2 regions of the Paenibacillus sp. FSL W7-1279 genome follow, and region 2 is predicted to be linked to the other one. Evidence: riboswitches for the same ligand, from Rfam matches in the RefSeq annotation. Region 2 holds a riboswitch; the other holds the start of a gene.
The links. Region 2 has a riboswitch for S-adenosylmethionine ahead of MKY82_RS28720 (methionine ABC transporter ATP-binding protein). Riboswitches for the same ligand answer to the same signal wherever they lie in the genome.
Positions count from the first base shown of each region.

Region 1: linked by a shared signal. The riboswitch ahead of metA (homoserine O-succinyltransferase) and the one ahead of MKY82_RS28720 (methionine ABC transporter ATP-binding protein) in region 2 are both predicted to bind S-adenosylmethionine.

Region 1 covers NZ_CP150215.1:5,986,068-5,991,176, forward strand. Annotated here, with positions in the region: gene MKY82_RS27000 (aminotransferase class I/II-fold pyridoxal phosphate-dependent enzyme) at 1-38, opposite strand, end outside; gene MKY82_RS27005 (PLP-dependent transferase) at 35-1,219, opposite strand; gene metA (homoserine O-succinyltransferase) at 1,244-2,161, opposite strand; SAM riboswitch class I at 2,296-2,425, opposite strand; gene corA (magnesium/cobalt transporter CorA) at 2,866-3,801, shown strand; gene MKY82_RS27020 (HRDC domain-containing protein) at 3,870-4,895, opposite strand; gene MKY82_RS27025 (ROK family protein) at 5,079-5,109, opposite strand, start outside.
Region 2 covers NZ_CP150215.1:6,336,992-6,342,100, reverse strand. Annotated here, with positions in the region: gene MKY82_RS28740 (thioredoxin family protein) at 1-250, shown strand, start outside; gene MKY82_RS28735 (heme A synthase) at 495-1,469, shown strand; gene MKY82_RS28730 (hypothetical protein) at 1,568-1,762, shown strand; gene MKY82_RS28725 (Cthe_2314 family HEPN domain-containing protein) at 1,809-2,528, shown strand; SAM riboswitch class I at 2,650-2,796, shown strand; gene MKY82_RS28720 (methionine ABC transporter ATP-binding protein) at 2,904-3,920, shown strand; gene MKY82_RS28715 (methionine ABC transporter permease) at 3,920-4,588, shown strand; gene MKY82_RS28710 (MetQ/NlpA family ABC transporter substrate-binding protein) at 4,658-5,109, shown strand, end outside.

The DNA of each region.
Region 1 (5,109 bases), 350 kb from region 2:
TGCGTTTCCAATCCGGATGGACCTTTATCGATGCTCATTCTCCCGTGCTCCCTTCCACTTCAGCCATGGCCGCGCTCAGTGCAGCATCCAAATCCGCGATCAAGTCATCCGCATGCTCGATGCCGACCGAGAACCGGAGCAAGCGGTCATCCACGCCGATTGCTTCCCGAATCTCAAGCGGGATGTCCGCATGGGTCTGAACAGCAGGGTATGTCATCAGGGACTCAACGCCCCCCAGGCTTTCTGCGAACGCAATCAGCTTAATGTGCCGCAGCACGGGCTCCACATAACGGGCGTCCTTCACCTTGAAGGAGAAGATGCCCGTGTTGCCGCTGGATTGACGATTCTGGATGTCATGTCCCGGATGGTCCGGCAGGGCAGGATAATACACCTCGCCGATCGCCGGGTGAGTTGTCAAAAACGTTGCCACTGCGGTTGCATTCGTCTCGTGCCGATCCATACGCAGCGCAAGCGTCTTCATTCCTCTCATCAGCTGATAGGAATCCGTCGGGCTTAACACAGCGCCGATGGAGTTATGAAGGAAAGCCATCTCCTCCGATAGTTCCTTGCCCTTCGTTACGATGATCCCCGCCAGCACATCGTTATGTCCTCCCAAATACTTGGTGGCGCTATGTATAACGATATCCGCCCCAAGCTCGATGGGTCTTTGGAAATACGGAGTAAGCAGCGTATTATCCACAATGCTGATCAGTTGATGATGCCTTGCCCACGTACAGACGGCTTCGATATCCGTAATCATCATAAGCGGATTGGTCGGCGTTTCGATAAATACAGCCTTCGTGTTGGGCCTTCTTGCCCCTTCCAGCGCATCCGGGTCATTCGTATCCACGTACGTAGCCGTAACGCCGAACTTGGACATAATCCGCTCCAGCAGCCTATACGTCCCACCATACAGATCCAACGATACAATCAGATGGTCCCCTTGACCGAACAAAGCAAAAATCGTCTGAAGGGCAGCCATGCCCGAGCTGCAAGCAAAGCCGGCATCGCCGGATTCCAGCTCGGCGCAGGCGTCCTCCAGTACCGACCGGGTCGGATTTTTCGTACGGGCGTAGTCAAACCCCGTGCTCTGGCCTAATTTGGGATGGCGGTATGCCGTAGCCTGATAAATCGGAAAATTCACGGCTCCGGTTACCGGTTCTTGCACCGAGCCGATCTGTGCCAGCCGGCTCTCTATATTAAAAGGTTTCTTCTCCATCACAAACTCTCCTCCCGTTTACTGCTATATTTGCGGACCAATATCGTATGGCGTTTCCTGATATACATAGTAATTGAGCCAATTAGTAAATAATAAGTTTGCATGCGCCCGCCATATGGACGGAGGCGTCCTTGTTGGATCATTATTCGGGTAATAGTTGCGCGGCAGTTCGATGTCCATGCCCTTGGCAACGTCCCGGTCATACTCCCACTTTAGAGAGTCCGCATCATACTCGGAATGCCCTGTGGCAAAAATCTGCTTTCCATCCCGGCTTGATACCAAATAAATGCCTGCTTCCTCGGACTCGGACAGGATGACCAGATCGTCAATGCCTGTAATGTCTTCGCGCCGAACTTCCGTATGACGGGAATGCGGAACAAAGAACATTTCGTCAAATCCGCGGAGCAGCTTGGTACATGTTTCATTGATCGTATGTGGAAATACGCCGAAGCATTTTTCCTCGAGGCTGTATTTCGGCACGCCGTAATGATAATAAAGTCCGGCTTGCGATGCCCAGCAGATATGGAGCGTGGAGGTCACATGCGTCTTGGTCCATTCAAAAATTTCAGTAAGCTCATCCCAGTAATTCACTTCTTCAAACTCCAACTGCTCGACCGGAGCTCCTGTAATGATCATGCCGTCAAAACGACGGTTCTTCACTTCTTCAAAGGTTTTGTAAAATGATTTCAGATGCTCAGCCGACGTATTCTTCGAAACGTGCGAACTCGGGTGAAGAAGGACAACATCCACCTGGAGCGGGGAGTTACCGATCAATCGCAGCAGTTGGGTCTCCGTCGTTTCCTTGGTAGGCATCAGGTTCAAAATAGCGATCCGCAATGGGCGGATATCCTGATGAAATGCGTGACTCTCATCCATGACAAAAATGTTTTCTCCAGCCAGAACTTCCTTTGCCGGCAAGGCATCCGGAATTTTAATTGGCATCGTGGCTCACTCCTTCGAAATATGAAATGATACATCCATAAAAAAGCTGTGAGAAAGAGCGTTAGACTGTATAAACGCAAGAAGACCTTTCTCAAAGTAGAGAAAGGTCATCATATACGTATCACAATGCGCCTCTCTCATCTGTCAGACTATACAACGGCTTCGAAGAAGCGTCGTATCTCCTGCAAGAATTAGCACCGTGCGATGTTGCCGCCGGTTGCCGGGTTTCATAGGGCTAGTCCCTCCACCTGCTCTTGATAAGATTTCGCTTTATTCAGTTGTCTTAAATTGTTCGTAATTGATACTTACTTTAAATCATTCCCAATTTTTCGTCAAGAACCTTTTCATAAAGTCCGTCACACTTCACCGAAGGTTTCCATACCCTGTACCGTGGCCCCTGGCTGGACCGGATTTCAACTTGAAAGGTCCTACACCCGGCGTTATACTAGACAAGTGCTGTTTAAAACCGAGTATGAAAGAGGTGACATGGAAGATGGACGGTGACCCGAGCCAGAAACTGGATGCACAAGACGCACAACCGCATAGGATTAAGATCAGCTTACCGGCAGAGGGCGGCGTTATTTTTCATGCGCTTTTTATCGTATTCTAACCTTCCTTGATTATGCCCGTATACCGGTGGGCTGATATCCTGTGCCTTTACTGCTTAACCAAGCAGCTTGAATTTGACAAAGGAGTGATATCAGATGAAAATCCGGTTGGTCGATTCGGGCGTATTTACCCCTGTTGATGACATCGAAATGACGCTGACACCTCCGGCCAGCGGCTTCTACTGGCTGGATGCGGATGTGGATGATTTAGCGGAACTGCAGCCCCTCTTCTCCCTGCATGATCTTGCGGTTGAGGATTGCCTCAGTGAAGAGGAGCAGCGTCCCAAAATTGAAATATACGAGAACCACTATTTTATCGTCGTGAACAGCATCCGGTTTGACGACGAAGAGATTTTCCTTCGGGCATTGAATGTTTTCCTGGGCAGACATTTTATTATTACGGTGACCAAGCAAAAGATCCACGAGCTGCGCACCGTTAAACCGCTTCTCTGGGAGGATGAAGTCAGCACGCCTGACCGCTTCCTCTATCTCTTGATCGACCTTGTGACGGACAACTATTTCTCCGTCGGGGACCGCATCGAGGCGCGGATTGAAAAGCTGGAGGAAGACATTCTGATGCATACCAAAAAATCCCACCTCAGCGAGATCATCGGTCTGCGAAGCGAGATTCTTTGGTTGAAAAAGGTGCTTGGACCGCAGAAGGAAGTTATCAATACACTTAACAAAAAAGATCTCCGGCTGATCGATGACCAGCTGCAAAAATATTTCAGCGATATCTATGAAAATGCCGTGAAAATTTCCGAAACATTCGAAACCTACCGGGATCTCATGGGGAACCTTCGAGAGGCTTACCAATCCAGTATCGCCAATCGGGCCAATGAAATCATGCGCGTGTTTACCGCCATTACAACGATCTTCATTCCACTGACGCTGATTACAGGCATCTACGGCATGAACTTTGACAATATGCCTGAGCTTCACTGGGAATATTCTTATTATGTAGTTATAGGCGTCATGATTTCTGCCGGTGCTCTCATGTTTTATCTGTTCCGTAAGAAAGACTGGATATGAAGCTCTCGAAACCATCAGGACGGATCTCCCTGCCGCAAGGGAATCCGTCCTGTTTTCATTACCTGGAATTAGCCTGCGTTCGCTTTACCAGGTTCTTCCCGCCGAAAGCGAATCCTGATCAGGCGCAGCCGCTCATACAGCTTCTCCGTTCCGCCAATCTCTTCTACCTCTCCATTGTGGGCTTGTCCTTCTCCATATACCCGTTGTAATACGGGTTTAAGAAATGTATCGCCCAGCTCTTCAAAAGCCTTCCATACCGTCGCCTGCTCTGTAGCCGTCATCGTGTTCAGCTCAACCTCCAGCAGCTGCTCCGTATCATAACCTTCCTTCTCAAGGCCCTCCAATTCCTCAACCAAATCTCGACGAGATAACGAAGTGCGTTCTTCCAGCTCGGTCAGCGAAGCTCCCTCAGCTATGCCAAGCAGCATCGTACGGCGAATTCGGAAGCGGTCCAGCTCTTGCTTATATCGCTGCTCCTTCTGCTTATAAAGCCAGGACAAGAACACCTCTTCCTGCAGCTGCTTATCAACCCAATCCAGTGGAAAGGTTGTGGTTCGCTCGATTCCTGACGTGATCTCCAGCCACTCCGCCCCATGCTCTGAAGACTTGCTGATTCCGATTCCCGGAAGCTGCAGCAGCTCTTCCTCGTTCTGGGGGATGAAGGCGCTAATCATGCGCAGCACCCGATTGCTGGCAATGAAATAAGGTGCTTTTCTTCCGGAAGCCGCCTTTCTCCTGCGCCAGGCACACAGCTCCGTGTACAGCTCCTCCGAGCCATACAGCTCACTGTAGCACTGCAGCTTCTGCACCCCAAGATTCTTGCCTCCAGTCTCTCCCGGTTCGTGGAATACCCCCTCCACAAGCGGCCGGAACCCCTCTCCAAGCTTCTTCGCTAATTGATGTCGATACACGCATAATAACTCATTCCATGAATTCCCTTCATACCACTCATCATCGGATACTTCACCGTCCGGTTCCATGTTCCGCCAGCCGAGCCGCCATCCTCCCTCTTCCTCACCGATCCATACTTGAGCAGAACGGAGGTGACCTGACTCATCCGCTCCGCTCATCTGATTCATGAATACAATTTGCATCCCTCGAATACCTCCCGTTTAGCATTCAGCACAACGATGGAACAACGCAAAAAAGCACCTCTCCTCCGCCGCAGCGACAAAGAAAGGTGCTTCCCGTTCCATACGTTATACTGTTGAATTCATAATACCATAATCTGTAATAAAGTCAAACTCATTTTGGCTCACTCTATATAACAAATAAAGTTAAGCTTGAACGCTCTTGGCCTCATCTACT
Region 2 (5,109 bases):
CAAGTTTATCGATCCATTCATGCCGGAGGTTGAGACGAAGTTCTCAAACCAATTGACTCTGGTAGAGGTTGACGTCGATGCTGTCGGTGACGTGAGTCAGCAGCAAAATATTTTGGGTATCCCCAGCTTTGTTGCATACTCCGATGGACGCGAGCTGGTTCGCTATGTTAACAAACTCCGCAAATCGCGCGAGGAAATTGAAGATTTCCTGCAGCGTGCCGTGGACGTATACAGTACGATTCATAAGTAAGGGTGACCATAGCACCGCCGCCTTGATCTATAATTGGCGGCGGTGTTGTTTTATATATCGAATAGAGATATGGCGATGAAGTCAAGTACCTGGATCATGAAGGTTTTTCTCATTTTTGAACATTTTGTCACAATCGCTCAAGTGACCGTGGCGGCAGAATCAGGTATAATGAAATGTGGACTGTGTACGATGCGATCCTGTAAAGGTTTAAATAGTGAATGATTAGGAGCAGCAGGTGAGATAAGTGAATGATAAACAACTAAAATGGCTGAGTTACATAACATGCTTAGTTATGTTCTGCGCGACGTTCGGTGGCATGGTTGTGACAAAGACGGGCTCGGGACTCGGTTGCGGTCAGGAGTGGCCGCTGTGCAACGGTAAATTTGTTCCCGCTTACACGGTATCCTCCATGATTGAGTATTCACACCGGGCCGTTAGTGGAATGGCGGGTTTGGCGGCGCTCGCTTCGCTGATTGCGTTCTGGAAGTACAAGCGGGATCGCCGGGATTTGATGGCTTATGTTATCGGGACCTCGGTATTCGTTATTGTACAGGCGATCATGGGTGCGCTTGCGGTGGTTAAGCCTCAATCGGCTGCGATTATGGCGCTGCATTTTGGCTTCTCGCTGATTGCCTTTGCTAGCTCTGTCATGCTGGCTTTGGGTATGCGGCGGGTAGAACAGGCGAAGGGGCCCGTAGACTTGGAGCGTCTGCCTCGGGTAAGCAAGGGCTTCCGTAATTTAGTATGGGGCACAACCTTGTACAGTTACATCGTGGTTTATATCGGTGCATTCGTGAGCCATACCGATTCCCGGGAAGGGTGCTCCGGCTGGCCGCTGTGTAACGGGGAAGTGATACCGGAGCTGAGCGGAGGGGTAGGCATCGCCTTTATGCACCGCGTGGCGGCGCTTCTGCTGCTGATCGTTGTGGCGGTGATGGGGCATTTTGCATATTGGCGCAACCGCGACAACCGGGAGATCCAGATGCTGGGCATCTCGGCAACCGTGCTCTGCCTGCTGCAGGTGTTCAGCGGCGCCCTCATTATGGCAACGATGCATAACGAGGAGGTTTACGTATTCTCCGCACTGGGGCATACCTTGTTGATCTCCGCCTTATTCGGCGTACTGTGTTATTTAAGTGTCAGGGTTTGGCAGCTCAGCAGGCCGGTTAAAGCCGAAATGCGGCCGGATCATAGCATGCCAAGCGAAAAGATCGTATAAGAAAAAAAGCAAAAAAAAGATCGAATTTCAGGCAACATCTTTTATGCAAAGTCCCCGAGCTTGCCTCGAGGGCTTTGTTGTATAGTAAGGGGGAGCCGATGATAACCAAGCCATCCGCAAGACGTGTCCGATATCAAGGAGATGGGGGTTGTCTGGTCGTTTCGGGGGCATCCTATAAGAACAATCCCCTGATGGATGAACGAATGAAACCGGGATACCCGGATGAGTTATTCCCGCGTGAGGATATCGTGAAAACGGTTGAAACGCGGTGGAATCCCTATTTTGGCAAATAGCGATCCAAGAACCAAGGTTAATCTGATGACGCGAGGGGGTACCGCCATGCTTCGAATGCTACTTGGGGAACAGCCCCGGCAGAATAACGGCCTGCTTGAGGAAGCCATTGAATCGATGGTCCAAACAACCCGGCTGCTGCAGAAGGAAATGGAGAAAAATCAGGATCCGACGCATGATTTTCGCAAGCTTGAGATTTGGACCCGGGGGTTGATCGTTTCCCTGGATGAGCTGGAACAGAGCTGGAATGCGGCCCGGCATTTCAGCCAATCGATCCAATCGGGTTACATCGATGACATGTCGATTCAGGAGCAAGGGGAATATCAGCGGTATGTGTATTTTTACAAAAACGGCTTCATCCGCGTATTTTCGATCCTTGACAAGCTGGGGACGGTGTTGAACGATTTGTATGATCTTCATACCTCCAAGGTGAAGGCGCATTTCTCTTATTTTACGGTCCTGCGGCAGTTTAAATTCCTGAAGGCCCACGGAGAGCTGGCCAAAGAGCTGGAGGAGATCAAGGATCGTTACAAAACACCGCTGAACACCCTCCGGAAACGGCGCAACGCCGAAATCCATTACATGAATTCCGAGATGCAGGATGATTTGTGGCAGCGTCATCAAGGACTGTCGGACAAGATCGAGCTGGAGGATATCGGCCAGCACCTGGACGATCTCAAACAGGGCGTTGATATGGTATGCCGGAGTCTGGCGGCCTCTTATAAATATACGAACAAGCTTTGGGCGAAAAATGGAGTCAGGACTTAGGCACAAAATCGCCATGAAATTCCTTTTGACAAAAACCTGAAAAGAATCTATACTAACTATTGCATTCATTAAATGTTATCAAATCAGATCAAATTAATCGGAAAAATTTCATATCGATGTTTTCTTATCGAGAGAGGCGGAGGGACAGGCCCGATGAAGCCCGGCAACCGACTCCAGCGTGTAATTGCTTAACGCGATGACGCATGGAGTGACATGGTGCTAATTCCTTCAAAGCTACAGGATATCCTTTGGCTTTGACAGATGAGAAAAGGCGTTGACTTTTACGTAAAGAGGGCCCTTTTTGATTCTACAAAAAGAGGCTCTTTTCTTTTGGGTAAATAGATATGAAGCTATGGAAAAAGGAGGATTATCGGATTGATTGAGCTCAAGCAATTGACGAAACAGTACGGAAAAGCCGGAACTTTAACAACTGCGTTGTCCGAATTGGATTTGTCGATTGAAAAAGGAGAAATTTTCGGAGTGATCGGACACTCCGGTGCAGGTAAAAGTACATTGATCCGTTGTATCAATTTGTTGGAGCGTCCTACCTCGGGCGAGGTGTGGGTGAACGGTAAGAACTTAACGTCGCTTGGCAAGAAGCAGCTTCAGGCGGAACGCCGCAAAATCGGCATGATTTTTCAGCACTTTAACCTGTTGTCATCGGCGACGGTGTACGATAACATTGCGTTTCCGCTGCGTCTGATCAAGACGCCGAACGCCGAACTGGAACGTAAAGTATCCGAGTTGTTGGCCTTGGTCGGGCTCGAGGCGCATCGGGACAAGTACCCGTCTCAGCTATCTGGGGGCCAGAAGCAGCGGGTGGGCATCGCCAGAGCGCTCGCGAGTGATCCGGAAGTACTGCTGTGCGACGAAGCCACTTCGGCTCTTGACCCGCAGACGACGGATTCGATCCTGCGCCTGCTGCTGGACATTAACAAAAAGTTTCATCTGACGATCGTGCTGATTACCCATGAAATGCATGTGATTCAGAGCATATGCGACCGGGTCGCCGTCATTCATCAAGGCGGCATCGTGGAGCAAGGGCCGGTAACGGAAGTGTTCCTGAAGCCGAAGCATGAGGTAACCCAGGAATTTATCCGTCAGGAGATGGACAGCGGCGAAGCGCTCCGGCTGGCCATCCAGGGACAGACAAACGGACCTTCAAGGGCGGTGCAGATTACGTTCCTTGGATCGAAAACGTACGAATCAATTCTGTCCCATACCGTCCATGAGACGGGCGTGAATTTTGCAATTCTGCAGGGTACCATTTCCACGATCAAAGAAACGCCGTACGGCCAACTCATTGTCCGTTTTGAAGGGGAAGAGGGCGCTATTGAAGATACGATTCGGAAGCTCCTTGAGCAAGGATTAGACGTGGAGGTGATTCATTAATGTTCGAACTCGATTTTACCCAGATCGACTGGAAAGAAATATGGACGGCAACCTTGGATACCCTTCGGATGCTGGGGGCATCGGCATTGTTCAGCTTCATTATCGGACTGCCGATTGGCGTGCTGCTCTACATGGCCGCTAGATCCACATCCGGCCTGGTACGCTTCGGATACTCGATCCTGTCGTTCATTGTGAACATCCTGCGTTCGATTCCGTTCATTATCCTGATCGTTGCGATGATTCCGATTACGAAATCGCTTGTGGGTGTTTCTTATGGCGTGCTGGGAACCATTCCACCGCTCGTGATAGGCGCGGCGCCATTCTTCGCCAGACTCGTGGAAACCGCCTTGAATGAGGTGGACAAAGGGGTCATTGAAGCGGCTCATGCCATGGGCTCCTCGACAAGCCAAATCATATGGAGGGTTCTCCTTCCGGAGGCTCGCCCGGGTTTGCTGGCTGGGATGACCATTACGATTGTAACCCTGGTCTCGTATACCGCGATGTCCGGTCAAGTCGGCGGCGGCGGGTTGGGCGATTTGGCCATCAAGTATGGATATTACCGTTATGAGACCGAGATTATGATTCTGGCCGTCGTATTAATGATTGTGCTGGTACAACTGCTGCAAATGGCAGGAGATCGCTTGGTCCGACATTTTACAAGAAAATAACGGAATGGATGAGGCATCAAGGAAGACAATATAAAAAAATAATATATTTTCGGAGGGAGAGTTTTTAAAATGAAAAAATGGACATTGGCATTGATCAGCTTGACATTGGTTACGGTGCTGGCTGCGTGCGGCAGCAAGCCTGCGGATAACGCGGCTGAGCCAGGGGGAACAACAGGAGGCGGCGCTCAAGAGACCGTAACCTTGAAAGTAGGTGCTTCGCCTTCACCACACGCCAAAATTTTGGAGCATATCAAACCGGCGCTTGAAAAGGAAGGCGTGAACCTGGAAATCGTGGAATTTACGGATTATCTGCTGCCTAATACGCAAGTGGATTCCAAGGAAATCGACGCGAATTTCTTCCAACATAAGCCTTACCTGGATAATGAAATCAAAGAGCGCAAACTGGACCTGGAGTCCGTGATCGCCGTGCATGTGGAGCCGCTGGGTGCATACTCCAGAACGATTAAATCGGCCGATGAGCTGAAGGATGGAGCCGTTGTGGCGATCCCAAGTGACCCATC